DNA from 2 places in the Marinobacter xiaoshiensis genome. Region 2 is predicted to be linked to the other one. Evidence: riboswitches for the same ligand, from Rfam matches in the RefSeq annotation. Region 2 holds a riboswitch; the other holds the start of a gene.
What was found. Region 2 has a riboswitch for thiamine pyrophosphate ahead of thiC (phosphomethylpyrimidine synthase ThiC). Riboswitches for the same ligand answer to the same signal wherever they lie in the genome.

Region 1: another riboswitch for thiamine pyrophosphate. It lies ahead of thiB (thiamine ABC transporter substrate binding subunit); the one in region 2 lies ahead of thiC (phosphomethylpyrimidine synthase ThiC).

What each region holds. Positions count from the first base shown of each region.
Region 1 covers NZ_JAVMBO010000010.1:1,071-8,510, forward strand. Annotated here, with positions in the region: tRNA gene RKA07_RS07555 (tRNA-Cys) at 93-166, opposite strand; tRNA gene RKA07_RS07560 (tRNA-Gly) at 230-305, opposite strand; gene RKA07_RS07565 (AAA family ATPase) at 419-3,067, opposite strand; gene RKA07_RS07570 (metallophosphoesterase family protein) at 3,064-4,197, opposite strand; TPP riboswitch at 4,250-4,347, shown strand; gene thiB (thiamine ABC transporter substrate binding subunit) at 4,415-5,419, shown strand; gene thiP (thiamine/thiamine pyrophosphate ABC transporter permease) at 5,429-7,153, shown strand; gene RKA07_RS07585 (thiamine ABC transporter ATP-binding protein) at 7,146-7,440, shown strand, end outside.
Region 2 covers NZ_JAVMBO010000015.1:87,971-95,410, forward strand. Annotated here, with positions in the region: gene metE (5-methyltetrahydropteroyltriglutamate--homocysteine S-methyltransferase) at 1-1,178, shown strand, start outside; gene cpdA (3',5'-cyclic-AMP phosphodiesterase) at 1,172-1,978, opposite strand; gene RKA07_RS11060 (DUF1249 domain-containing protein) at 2,210-2,695, opposite strand; gene RKA07_RS11065 (NUDIX domain-containing protein) at 2,698-3,312, opposite strand; gene thiC (phosphomethylpyrimidine synthase ThiC) at 3,573-5,450, opposite strand; TPP riboswitch at 5,541-5,657, opposite strand; gene RKA07_RS11075 (TolC family outer membrane protein) at 5,864-7,225, shown strand; gene waaA (lipid IV(A) 3-deoxy-D-manno-octulosonic acid transferase) at 7,315-7,440, opposite strand, start outside.

The sequences.
Region 1 (7,440 bases), on a different contig from region 2:
GTAAAAGTGAAATCGATGTCGCCATTTTGTCGCCATTGATACGCCGGCTCTGACACCGAAAAGCTAAGCGACTGAAAACAAAAGGAAAATAATGGAGGCGCGGGTCGGAATCGAACCGGCGTACGCGGAGTTGCAGTCCGCTGCATGACCACTCTGCCACCGCGCCTAAAAAGATCGAAGGAATCGAGTCTTTGTGCTCTCAGGTTGGCATTGAGAGACTTGAGGAAATTGGAGCGGGAAACGAGATTCGAACTCGCGACCTCAACCTTGGCAAGGTTGCGCTCTACCAACTGAGCTATTCCCGCCTCAAGCTTATCGAAGCAATGCCCCGACAACGGATGCGTATTCTACGGATTACGGCCCTTTCGTCAATACCTTTTTTTAAGTTTTTGTTTTAACGGATGTTTTTGAGCGTTTTTTAACCAGAAACACTCTGAATCTTCAACGCTTCGAGGTCTCTTGGCTCAACGCCCAAATCCCGCCATTTTTCAGGATGACAGGTAAACAACAATATCTGGTGGCGTGTGGCTGCGTCAAACAGGATGCGTTTCATGCCATCCAGGCGCCCTGTGTCGCTGTGTACAAGGGTGTCATCCAGAATGATCAGCGTGGGTCGCCCTGCTTCCTGCAGCAGGTCTGCATAGGCCAGGCGGCTGATAAGACCCATCTGTTCTCTGGCGCCAAAGCTAAGCTCGGCCATTTGCCCCAGCTCGCTGCCTCGGCTGAACTTACCGGGCATCAGGTTTTCGTCTACTTCCAGGCTGGCTTCGGGGAACAGAACGGTCAGGTAATGATCCAGATGTTTCTGCAGCGGCGCCTGCAAACGGCGTGTGAGTGCCTGTCGTTTCTCGATTAACAGGTTCAGAAGCAAGTCCAACGCTTTTGCTCGCCTATCGAGTTCCAGATATCGCCGGTTGACGTGTTCCAACTCGGCAACCAGTTCGTTATGTTTCTCTTCAAGTCCCTCCGCACCCCAGGCTTCCAGTCTTGCACGGATTTCACTCAGTTCCAGGGCCCGCTTCTGCTGGGCAGCTTCCTGGTGCTCGGCAGTAGCGCGGTAGCGCACTATGTCTTGCTTCAAAAGCTCTGGGCGAGCTTCTCGAATCAGGGTTTCACGGTCTTTCAAGGAGGCTTCGAGTTCTGTATTTTGCTTTTCCGCAGTAGCAATATCGCGGGCTATGCCTTCTATCTGTGATTGGCGCTCTGGGCTGTTCAACTCACCCTGCATGCGTTGCCATTCCCGCATTGCCGTTTCGCTAACGTAGCGGGCTTTATGCAGCAGGCCTTCCTGATTCCTCTGCCCGGTCTCCGCTTCTGTTAGCCGCGCTTCCGCTTGCTTTAGCTCCGCCTCAGCTTGGCTGAGCGGCTTGGCATCACCACCCGTCGCCTCAACTTGTGGCAGGGCTTCAAGCTCAGTGGTTCGGGCGAGCAATTCGGACTCAATCTCGGATCGGTCAGAGCCAAGCTGGTCGACGCCTTTGGGCGCCAGGGATTTCAGAAGGTCATCGAAACGCTGTATCTGTGCCTCAGCATCTTGCAGTCGCGTCAGCTTCAACTCTGCCGCCTCAACGGACTCAACTGCCAGCTCTGCGAGCTGCTGCGACACCGTTTGTCCCAACCGCTCAAGCTGTCGTCGGAGGCTGGCAAGATCATTGCCACCGGGCTGAATGCCAAGGTCACCTACACCTGGAATCGCGAGAACACCTTGTTCCAGCAGCAGCTTCTCACCCTGCCCCTCAACGCTCTGCCCATCCAGATCCAGTGATGCGCCTGGCTTCAGGTTCCAGGTAACACGGGTGGCTACGGTCTGGATTCGAATATTCGCATCATCAAGTTCACGTTGATTCTTCTTTAGTTCTCGTAATGCGCCGATATCTATGAGGTTTATCTTTCTAGTATTTCGTGCTGAGTCCAGCGAAACCTGAATGCCTTTGGCCTCTTCCTGGCGTTGTTTCAGTTGCGCCAGATCCGCTTTCAGTCTGGCGCAGTCCTTCTCCAGGCGCTCCCGTTTATCTCTGAGATGGGCCTGCTGCACGGTTTGATTGGCAAGCTGGTATTGGCTGCGTGCAGCCTCAACCTGCTTAACCAACTCAGGGCTGGCGAGCTCTTCCTTTTCCAGTTGTTGCTTGGCCTTCAGGTAGTTCTGATGGCGTAACTCAAGTTGTTCATTTTGGTTACGCCAGTGAATCTGGCTTTGCTGAAGCAGGGAGAGGTTTTGCTGAATCTGTTTTTGCGACTCGATTCCCCGAGCTTGTTGCTCCTGCAGCGCCTCAACTTCACGGTATTTTGCTTCTGCGAGCTGCATCTCGCGCCGGGCCTCTTCCCATGGGCGTTCGCGATTGGCCTGTTCATGCTCTGCGGCCAGGGTTCCCAAACGATCCACTTGAGCCTTGTACTGCTCAACCCGTGACTTCAAATCCCTCACCTGCAGTTGCAGTGCCTCCCGGGTATTCGCTAGTTCAAGATAGTCGCCTCTTGGCTTCCCGGTTGATGTCAGTAGCTCTTTGCGCTGCTGCTCCACGGCCTGGATAATTTCATCACCGCCACTGCTGGCGACTTCACCTACCAGGTTGTTCAATGCGGATTTCAGGTGTCCACCGGCGTGCAATACCGCGTTCTCAATGTTTTGCCCGGTCCCCTGCTCAACCCAAAGCAAACCGGGGATTCCCCAGTGCTCCTCTTTACTGGCGCCTTTTTTGGGGAACTGATAGCCCAGCAACTCGGCCAGCTTTTCTTCGGCTTCTTCGCCGCTGAAAGTTTCGTCATCTACCTTCAGATCACATCGATGACGTTTAAGGAAACGCTTGTCCAGTTGCCAGTGCTTACCCCCGTGCTCAAATATCAGCTCAACGGTCGGGGCAGCGGATGAATCGCCCCACGGGGCCAGTTCCTCAGCGGATTTGGACCGATAACGATCAAAGAAGGCGGCACGGATGGCGCGGACCAGGGTGCTCTTACCGGATTCGTTGGGGCCGTGAATCAGGTTAATACCTGGCTGCAGGCTATCCAGCTCCAGGCCTTGCCTGAATTGGCGAAACTGCTCAACACGTAAACGCTGGAGTTTCATTGGGCCACCTCCGCGTCTTTTGGTTTGAGCAGGCCTGCAAGAATGCCGAGCGCATCCCGTGCTACGGCAGCCTCCTCACCCTCTTCAGTCGCCTGCTGGCTCTCCCTTAGCTCTTGAACCACTTCTCCGAGATACCCGTCTGCATGCAGTTCGGCAATATCCTCCTCAGTGGGCTCCAGCTGCAAGCCGCTTCGATCACAGGTAACGCTGCGGTAGCGAGCTTCTGCTATCGAAAGTACTTCCGTCAGTTTTTGATCGCCGGCCAGCGTGAGTGTGCCGCTAAGTTTCAAATCCAGAACCGAAGCCTCGGGCAATTTGCCTATGCGAATCAGTAGTTCGTCCAGATCGGATGGCACAGATAGAGTCTCCAGCCACTGGTGCCATTGATAGCGGGCGGTTTCATGGCGGGTCACTTGAGGTGTCGCCCCCGGACTTTCAATATCAACAATCAGCACATACCCGGCATCGTTATTGCGAAAACGCTCAGGTTCAGGCGTGCCGCTGTACCAGGTTCGCTCGTTTATTTGCTTAACGCCGTGCCAGTCGCCCAAGGCCAGGTAATCCAAATTAGCTGTGGTGGTTCTGTCGGGGGCGATGGGGTTGGTTGAATCAATTTCGTCCGGCAGCAAGCCTTGAACGCTGCCGTGGGCCAAACCTATGCGGAGCAAATCAGGTGCGGTTTCCATTTCGGCAAAAGGCTGGGTCAGGTCGCCATAGGTGTGTCGCTGGGTAAGAGGCGCCGACAGCACAGCGATACCCTGGTCCAGCAAAGATGTAACTCCGGATTCAAGTGCAAGGTAAACGTTCTGTGGAACGGCTCCCAACCGCTTTGCCCGAGACCATACACTCTCTGCAAGTGCCGCATCGTGGTTGCCTGGCAGCATTACCCAAGGGCCCTTAAAGCCACTGGTGGCATTAAACACGCGTCTGATGGTGCGATCAGATACTGTTTGAGCATCGAACACATCACCTGCAACCAATACCGCGTCGCACTGGTGTTCAGTGGCCAGCGCCGCCAGCCGCTCGATGGCTTCATATCGTGCCTCAACCAATGCAGCGCCATCTTCGGCGTCAAACCGGCTGTAGGTTCGGCCCATTTGCCAATCTGCTGTATGTAAAAACTTTGGCACCTGCGTTCTCCTTGCCTCTTACCATTGCCAACCGCCAGCATGGTACACTTTATTCAACTCAACGGGGTGCCGGGCAAATGCCGGGCTGAGACCATACCCGCGGAACCTGATCCGGATTATGCCGGCGAAGGGATTGAGCACTCACCACCCTCGGTGGGGCCCGCAACATGGCTGCCAATTATGGCCACCCTTAACTTGTTGCGGAGGTTATACCACCATGCTCATCCGAGCGTTTGCACTGTTTCTGCTTGCTTTGGCGTTTGCGCCTGCACACGCCCAAAAGGCAGCCATCCTTACTGTGTATACCCACCCCTCTTTCGCCGCAGAATGGGGCCCGGGGCCAGCCGTTAAAGAAGCCTTTGAGCAAACCTGCAACTGCCAGATCAACTATGTGGTGCTGGACAGCGGTGGTGACATTCTCCAACGCCTGCGCCTTGAGGGCAAAAGCACTCAGGCCGATGTGGTGCTGGGCCTGGACACCGCCACCATGGAAACAACTCGACAAACAGGCTTGTTGGCAAACCACGAAACCGATCTTTCAGCCCTGAACCTGCCCATCAACTGGCAAGACCCGGTGTTTGTACCTTACGACTGGGGCTACTTTGCGTTCGTTTACGATACCGAACAACTGCCTAATCCACCAAAAAGTCTGAACGCGCTGATCGCAGCCCCTGACGACCTGAAGATCATCATCCAGGACCCAAGAACCAGCACCCCCGGCCTTGGATTGCTGCTCTGGATGCGCCATGTATACGGCGACCAGGCGGCTGAAAAGTGGCAGCAACTCAACGGCAAGATTCTCACCACAACCAAAAGCTGGAGCGACGGCTATTTTTCGCTGTTCATGAATGGCGAAGCGCCGATGATTCTTTCCTATAGCACCTCCCCGGCTTACCACATGGCCGTAGATAAAACAGATCGATACCAGGCCGCTCAGTTCGAAGAGGGTCACTATCTGCAAGTTGAAGTGGCTGCCTTGGTTGATTCATCCGATCAGAAAAAACTCGGGCGTGAATTTCTCGACTTTATGCTGAGCGCGAGTTTTCAAAGGCACATTCCCCTTAAAAACGTGATGTACCCGGCTACCGATTTGGGCGATGAATTGCCATCCGTTTTCGACAAGCTGATTCAGCCAGAAGAAGCGCTGTATTTTGACCCCAAAACCGTAACCGATAACCGCCGCCAATGGATGAACGAGTGGCTGGATGCCATGACACGGTAATCAAGGCCCATGAGCAGCCTCGCTAAGCGCCAGCAACACGCGTTACCTTCGCACTCGACACCCGGGCGGCCTGCACCTTTCAGCCGCCCCGGGTGGCAGCTCTGGCCCGGGCTTACGATCGCCAGTGCGCTGGTGCTGCTTTCGGTGGCGGGGCTGGCAGCCCTTATCTGGGAGGCTTCACTACCGGATATCAGCCAACTCTGGCAAAGCCGCTATTTGCGCACCGTGGTTACCTTTACGATTTGGCAGGCGTTTCTTTCTGTTTTACTCAGTCTTCTTGTGGCTATTCCGATTGCCAGAATCCTCGCCAGACAACCTGCGTTTCCGGGGCGTGCTGTTCTGCTGCGGTTGATGGAGCTGAGCCTGGTGCTTCCCTCGATTGTTGCAGTGTCTGGATTGGTTAGCGTGTACGGGCGCCAAGGTTGGTTCACCGGCTTTGCCCATGACTGGCTTGGCGCATCATGGAACCTCTACGGCATCAACGGCATTGTGTTGGCCCATGTGTTTTTCAACGCGCCGCTGGCCGCACGGATTCTGTTGCAGGCAATTGAAGGTGCACCCCCATCGCAACTCAGGGTTGCCGCCCAGCTCGGGCTTGGGCGCTGGTGGTATTGGCGAGCGGTGGAGTGGCCTGCCATCAAGCCTGTCTTGTCTGGCGTTGCGGCACTGGTATTCACACTGTGCTTTACCAGCTTTGCCATAGTGATGACCTTGGGCGGCGGGCCAGCGGCAACCACCATTGAAGTTGCGATCTACCAGTCTTTGCGATTCGAATTCGATTCCGGCCAAGCTGCTCTTCTTGCCATGGTTCAGCTTATTATTTGCGGGTTCCTTTGGTGGCTGGCAGCCCGCCGCGGGCTTACGGCTTCTCTACTGCCGGACAGGCGCGTTGCGTCGCACCGAACCAAAGCAGGCAGTTCCCTCCATGCGCGCTTGGCAGATGGCACCGTCCTCGGATTGTTTGTGCTCTTTCTGGTAATGCCGCTGTTGGCCATTTTAATTAGAGGCCTTCCCGGTATGGGCAGCGCTTTCTTTCCGCAAGGCAGCTTCTCGGTCAATCCAGCTTTACTTGACGCCACAGTGAGAAGCCTGGCAATCGCCCTGCCCGCCGGGTTGATGTCTGTATGCGCTGCTCTACTAATGCTGGCTTCGGGATCGGTATCGAAGAGACCTGCAATCACTCAGCTAACCGATGTGGCAGCGTATTTGCCTTTGATGATTCCACCGCTGGTTCTCGGCACAGGCCTGTTTCTGCTGTTCCGACCCAGCCTTGGCAGTTCAAGTGAAGGGTTGGTGCTGGTTACGCTAATCAACGCGATGATGGCTCTGCCCTTTGTATTGCAGATGCTCAAAGGCCCACTGGGGAGCCTCGACTCCGCCAGCCGCCAGCAAGCAGATCAGCTTGGCGTGCTGGGCTGGTATCGCTGGCGATGGCTGCACTGGCCAAGAATGCGCAAGCCATTGGCTTTAGCCATGGCCTACGGCACAGGCTTATCGCTGGGTGATTTCGGGGTTATTGCGCTGTTCGGCACACCGGGCCAGCCTACCCTGCCAGTGCTGCTGTATCAGCAGCTTGGCAGTTACCGAATGGATGCCGCGGCCGCCACCGGGCTCTGGCTTGTGCTGCTTTTGCTCGTGCTGTTTAGCGTTTTTAACAGGCTGGGATCGCCGTTACACCAAACCGGTTTGGTAACCAAATCACCCAGAAGTGTTCCGGAGCCTGAACATGCTTGAAGTAAGGAATCTGGTATTTTCATACCCGGACCAGGAATCTCCCTGGAATTTTCATTTCACCGTGGAGCCAGGGCAATGCATTGCGATTCACGGCGCCAGCGGATCGGGCAAATCCACACTGATGAACCTGCTGGCAGGTTTTCTTGAGCCACAATCCGGCGACATCCTTTGGCAGGATGAAAGCCTGCGCCAACAGGCACCCTGGCAACGACCATTCACCAGCGTGTTCCAGGAGCACAACCTGTTTGAACACCTCAATGTTGAGACGAATATCGGCCTTGGCATCC
Region 2 (7,440 bases):
TCGAGAGTCGCCGCCAGTCCTCAAGAGTACACAACCCCGCGGTTGCGGAAGCCCTGTCAGCCATTACGCCTGAGCATGGCCAGCGCAAGAGCCCGTTCAGCACACGGTCCAAGCTGCAGCAGGAACGATTCAAGCTACCCGCCTATCCGACGACCACCATTGGTTCCTTCCCGCAAACGCCGGAAATACGCGCGGTTCGCAAAGAGTTCCGCCAAGGCAACCTGAGCCAGCAGGACTACACCGCGCGGATTCATGAAGAAATTGCTTACTGTGTTGAGCAACAGGAAGCGCTAGGCCTGGACGTGCTGGTGCACGGCGAAGCTGAACGCAACGACATGGTGGAGTATTTTGGCGAACAGCTGGAAGGCTACGTGTTCAGCCGGTTTGGCTGGGTGCAGTCCTATGGCTCACGATGCGTGAAACCACCCATCCTGTTTGGTGACATCACCCGCCCCAATGCCATGACCCTAGACTGGACCAAATACGCCCAGTCCCTGACCGACAAGCCCATGAAAGGCATGCTCACCGGCCCGGTTACCATTTTGAACTGGTCGTTCGTGCGGGATGACCAGCCACGCAAGGACACCTGCCTGCAGTTAGCGCTGGCCGTACGTGAAGAAGTTCAGGATCTGGAAAAAGCCGGGGTAGGGATTATCCAGATTGATGAAGCCGCCTTGCGTGAAGGCTTGCCACTGCGCCAGTCAGACTGGAATACCTATCTGGAGTGGGCTATCGAAGCCTTCCGCATCAGTGCTAATGGCGTGCAGGATGACACTCAGATTCATACTCACATGTGCTACTCGGAGTTCAACGATATCATCGGGGCCATTGCCCGCATGGATGCCGACGTGATCACCATCGAAACATCACGCTCTGCCATGGAGCTGCTGGATGCGTTCAAGGGCTTTGAGTATCCCAACGACATAGGGCCAGGGGTTTACGACATCCACTCCCCGAACATTCCGCGAGTGGCACAAGTAACCGATTTGATGAGCAAAGCCGCAGAGAGGATTCCGGCAGAGCGTTTGTGGGTCAACCCGGATTGCGGCCTGAAAACCCGCCGCTGGGAGGAAGTCATACCTGCTCTGGAAGCAATGGTGGCAGCAGCACGAGAGCTTCGCGGACAAAACGCAGAAAGTGACGTTGCAGAGCAGGAGCTGGCAGAAGCGGCTCAGTAACCGGTGCTGTTCTGATCCAGCTCAAACTCGAAACTCCGGGCCCGGCAGACCTCCGTAGTGAAGTCGCCGGAAGCCTGGAGCTCAAACCAACGATACCCGGGCGCCAGGTCATCTACAGAGAACTTGCGTGAGCCGGAGGTAAATTGAATGCAGGTGGACGGCGTAGCCAACAAGTGCACGCCGTTTCTTTGCTGCTCAAAGGTCTGGTGAATGTGGCCCCACAACACAATTTTTACTTGCGGGAACCTGTCAATCAACTGCCAGAACTCTTCACGGTTTCTCAGCCCAATATCGGCCATCCAATCGGTATCAATATCAACGGGGTGATGGTGCAGGGTTACAAGGGTCGGCACATCCGGATTCTGCTCCAGCATCTGTACTAAAAAACCCAACTCGGATTCCGCGAGCTCCCCATGCACTTTACCCGGTACGGACGAATCCAGAAGAATAAACTGCCAGCCGCCCTGCACAAGGTGACGACGGTTTGCGCCGTAGCGAGCGGCAACTTCTTTCAGGGAGGGAACCTTGTCGTGATTACCGGCAATCCAGGCTGATGCACAGTTAAAAGCAGTAAAACTCTCGCCTAGCGCACAATAAGCTTCTTCCGATCCATCCTGAGCAAGATCGCCAGTGGCAAGAATCAGATCCGGCTGCCCGTGCGAAGCAAGCACTTCAGCTATGACTGCATTGAGGCTGTCGCGGGTATTAACACCAAGCAGCGCGCCATCAGCACTGGCCATAAGGTGTGGATCCGTTAGCTGCAGTACCCGAAGTGGCCGGGCGGTTTCCTTTGAGGTCATGATGCTATTGGTCTGTTTGCTGCCGTCAATGAGTAACAGATTTACGGGCTACCACGTTACACAGGCTCCCATGATCTGAGGGCAAGTGTACGTTGTAAGCTACCGAATTTATCACTTGCTATTGGAACCGATGTCACATTCTGGCCTAACGCAGGCAAAATATTGCGCGATTTGCCAACTCTATTCGCCTTTCACAGCACCTGATTTACTGGCAGCCAGGCGCAAAAACTCTTAGTCGACACCCTGCCGGGTCGTCCATGCCGCATGTTCAAGAGGCAGGTGGCCGAATCTCAGACAGTATTCCAGCCAGTCGGCCAGGAACCCATTAACCTGCGTCTTTTCATCCGGGTGGTGCATAAAACGGTTAGGATAATCGTTGACCGGCGCAATCTGCGTGTCGCGATAACAACTTATGACCTCTGCCATAACTGCATCGTGGTATACACGCACGGTCATCTGCGGATTGTTAAGCCAGCGACCACTATTGTGTATTTGTTCGAGCAAGAGGGTTTCGGTATATCGGGCGGTTTGCAGCACCTTGATTCGAACCCGGCCCAAATATTCGCTTTCCCGGTGCAACTCAATGTCGCAGACGGGCTGATCACCTGCTCTCAGTTGGCGTAATCTTTCAATGCGGTGGTAGTTACCCTCACACAGGGCTCCAAGCTGCCGCAGGTCGGGCACGTAGCGCTTGGGTTTCATTGCCCATTCATTCATGGCTACCACCCTGCCCGCAGTCTGGCACGATTGATCTGCAGCCATTGTATGGCAATGATTGCTGCTGCATTGTTGATGCGGCCGTCGCTGATCATCGCTATGGCTTCGTCTGCTGAAACCACATGGGCACGGATGTCTTCGCTTTCCTCTTCCAGTCCGAACAGGCCGCCTGCGGATTCGGTGCTGACTTTGCCGCAATACAGGTACACCATTTCTGTAGTGCCACCTGGCGACACCAGGTAATCACAGATTTTTTCGAGTTTGCTGAAGCTGAGGCCGGCTTCTTCTTCAGCCTCTCTTTGGGCGACTTCTTCGCTGCTCTCGCCTTCTTCGTTCATTCCAGCGACCAGTTCCAGCAACCAGGGGGATTGGTCTCGCCCCAAAGCGCCCAGGCGGAATTGTTCCAGCAGTACCACTTCGTCCCGTTCGGGGTCGTAGGGAAGCACGCAGGTGGCATCGCCACGAATGAAAAGCTCGCGGGTAAACTGCGGCATGTTCCGGCCATCAAAGCGCGGGTGAGTCAGGCACAGCTTGTCCATGCGAAAGAAGCCCTGGAAGACGATTTCGCGTTTTTCAACTTTGACATCACTGGCTTTGAACTGGAACGGCTTGGTCATGCTTTACTCTGTTTTGAAATCGGTTTTGCACGATAGCCGGTTGGTGTTGTTTATTGCAAGCCTGCTTGGGTGCAAGACAGTTGTGGGAGAACGCTTCCCAAAACACGCTGTGAATACGTCCCTGTACGCTTGGCTACGCCATCCATGGCTTCGCACAGTTTTGGGAAGCGTTCTCCCACAACTGCCCCGTGCATCACAGTAATACGCTGACAGTAATTAGCTGGCTGGATCGCGCCCAGCCAGCTAATCAGGCTAAGAACTTACACTTTATCGTATAGCTTACTCCCTGACTCCACGAACTCCCGGGACTTTTCCTTCATGCCTGCATCCACGGCTGAAATCTCATCAATGCCGTGTTCGGCTGCATAATCGCGAACTTCCTGGGAGATTTTCATGGAGCAGAATTTCGGGCCGCACATGGAGCAGAAGTGGGCCACTTTGGCGGATTCCTTGGGCAGGGTTTCGTCATGGAAGGCGCGGGCTGTGTCCGGGTCCAAACCGAGGTTGAACTGGTCTTCCCAGCGGAATTCGAACCGGGCTTTGGATAGGGCGTTGTCGCGGATTTGGGCGCCGGGATGGCCTTTTGCCAGGTCGGCGGCGTGGGCGGCGATTTTGTAGGTGATGATGCCGGTTTTTACGTCGTCTTTATTTGGTAAACCCAAGTGCTCTTTGGGGGTGACGTAGCAGAGCATGGCACAGCCAAACCAGCCGATCATGGCAGCGCCGATGCCGGAGGTTATGTGGTCGTAGCCAGGGGCAATGTCGGTGACCAATGGCCCGAGGGTATAAAAGGGCGCTTCGTCACAGCACTCCAGCTGCTTGTCCATGTTCTCTTTTACCAGGTGCATGGGTACGTGGCCGGGGCCTTCGATCATGCATTGTACGTCGTGCTTCCAGGCGATTTTGGTGAGTTCGCCCAGGGTTTCCAGTTCGCCGAACTGGGCTGCGTCGTTGGCGTCGGCTATGGAGCCGGGGCGCAGGCCGTCGCCGAGGCTGAAGGAGACATCGTAGGCTTTCATGATTTCGCAGATGTCTTCGAAGTGTTCGTACAGGAAGCTTTCCTTGTGATGGGCCAGGCACCATTTGGCCATGATGGAGCCGCCACGGGAGACAATGCCGGTGGTGCGTTTGGCGGTCATGGGAACGTGATGCAAACGCACACCTGCGTGGATGGTGAAGTAGTCCACGCCCTGCTCTGCTTGCTCAATCAATGTATCCCGGAAGATTTCCCAAGTGAGGTCTTCAGCGACACCGCCTACTTTTTCCAGCGCCTGATAGATGGGCACTGTGCCGACCGGCACCGGTGAGTTGCGGATCAGCCATTCGCGGGTTTCGTGAATGTTCTTGCCGGTGGAAAGGTCCATGATGGTATCGGAACCCCAGCGGATGCCCCAGGTGAGTTTCTCTACTTCTTCTTCAATAGACGAGGTAACCGCTGAGTTGCCGATGTTGCCGTTGATTTTCACCAGGAAATTTCGGCCGATAATCATGGGCTCGGATTCAGGGTGGTTAATGTTCGCGGGGATGATGGCCCTGCCCCGGGCAACTTCGCTGCGCACAAATTCGGGGGTAATTTCCTTTGGGATGCTGGCGCCGAACGATTGGCCGGGGTGCTGATCATCGGCCAAGCCTTGCTCACGAGCTTCCTGCAGCTTCATGTTTTCCCGTATGGCGATGAATTCCATCTCCGGCGTAATGATGCCTTTGCGGGCGTAGTGCATCTGGGTCACGTTTTTATTGCCCAGCGCCCTCAGCGGCTTGCGCTCATCCATAAAACGGAGCGGGTCCAGCTGCGGATCTTTCATTCTGCGACGGGTGTATTCCGAGGTGTAGCCTGCCAAGGGAGCCGTATCTTCACGCTCCGCTATCCAGGCCGCGCGGATGGCGGGAAGGCCTTTGCGCAGATCGATGGTGGCTTCAGGGTCTGTGTATATGCCGGAGGTGTCGTACACCACAACCGGTGGGTTTTTCTCGCCACCCATTTCTGTGGGTGTGTCCTGCACGGTGATTTCCCGCATAGGCACCCGCAGGTCGGAACGGCTACCCTGCACGTATACTTTGCGCGACCCCGGCAAGGGCTGTATCGCGGCGGAATCGACGCGGGCGGAATCACTGAGGTAGGTAGGCAGATCTGTCATCATTCGCTCCCGGAATATTACTTTGGAATTCGGGTCGCGCATGACGGAGAGAGCCCCTACCCACGTGGTTCTCGGGTAGCACTGGCTCTTCGATAGCTTGGTCTCAATCCCTACGCCGGTATTATCCGGATCAGGTCGCGGGTTCTGCGATGCAATCTCAGCCGACTATCTGAACAAGTCAAACAGCCAGCACCCCGTCAAGACGCGAGTCTTTAATCTGTAGCACTCAAAGTGAGTGTTGTTTGCAAGTGTAGAGCTGAGCGCAATTATTGTCCATAATGGGAAGATTGTTTCAGTCGGCTTGCTTAACCATGCCATTACTGATGTTGCCTCCATGTCATCGCGGGCAATCCGGTATCCTTTTTCAGCGCCCCCAACTGGGCGCCGGCGCGCACATGTACTCAGGAGTAATAATGAAGAAACGATTGCTTTCCGGACTTATTGGCCTCTTGGCGGCTCAGCCTGCCCTTTCCCTGGACCTGGTTGAGACCTATGAGAAAGCACTCTCTTACGACTCCGGGATCGCGGCTGCTCAAGCCAGATTCGAATCCCAGCAGGCGGCCAGTGATATAAGCAAGAGTACCCTGCTGCCCCAGATTGGAGCCTATGCGCAAGGAAATCATACGGATTTTGACGCCAAAAACGGCGTGGGGGACAGTTACAAATCTCTTAACTACGGTGTGCGCCTCACCCAACCGGTATTCCGAGCAGACAACTGGTTTCGTTATGATTCCAGCAAATTCCAAACCGCAGCAGCCCAAGCTCAATACAATCTGGCACAGCAGCAGCTGATTCTGGATGTTGCCACTGCCTATTTCAACGTATTGCGGGCGCAAGACACTGTTACAACCGCAAGAGCAGGCGAAGCCGCCATTCGCCGGCAATACGAACAGGCACAAGAGCGTTTTGATGTTGGCCTGATAGCTATCACAGAAGTTTATGAAGCGCGCGCCAGCTACGACGATGCCAGAAGTATCCGGATTGCAGCAGAAAACCAGACGAACATCGCCCGGGAGCAACTGGCCCGGTTTACAGGCGAATATTCTGAAGACCTGCAAAACTTGCGTCAGAGCTTCCCTCTGGGTCAACCAGAACCGCAAGACCCATCCGCATGGGAAATGACGGCTCTTGAACAGAACTGGGCAATACAAGCTGCTATGTCAGTACTGGATTCAAGCGAATCCAATTTAGACGTCGCAAAATCTGGCCATATGCCAACGCTAGATCTGATCGCCTCCTACGGAAAAAATGAACTCGATGGCAACAAGCTTCCGCAACAGGAAGGGACCCAAGGTGTTATCGGCCTTGAGCTGAATATACCATTATATATGGGCGGCGGAACTCAAGCTGGTGTTAGACAGCAGCGTTCGCTGGTTACAGTAGCTCAGGAGGATCTGAACACGACCCGCCGCGATGTAAGAGTGAGCACGCGCAGCCTGTACCTGACTGTAAACAACAACGTAGAGACTGCATCCGCCCTGGAGCAAACGATTATTTCCCGCCGCAGCGCACTGGACGCGACCCGCGCGGGGTATGACGTGGGCACCCGCAACATAGTTGAGGTACTGGATGCAGAGCGCGCTTACTACGTGGCTCTTAATGATTACGCCAATGCTCGCTACGACTATGTTACGAATACCCTCCGGTTAAAGCAGGCTGCCGGCACCCTTAGCCCTAGAGATCTTATTGAATTGAACAATTGGCTTAGCGCCAGTGCACCGGGAATTGAGGCTCTGGCCAACGACAAACAGACCCTGAAAGACCCGACACGCTAGTTTGCGAGGCTAAAATCCGGATGAAAGCGCGGTGGGGAGCACATTCCTCCCCACCCAACGTTTACTGCCCCCCCCTACACCAACCCAACTCAAACCCACTCGATAATTCCGTCAACCACCCTATCCAGCGCACCCTTGTTCTTATTTACCACCGACAATGCACGTTGCCCCCTGGCTTGACGCTCCTCAACATCAGTGAACAGGGCGAGCAGCTG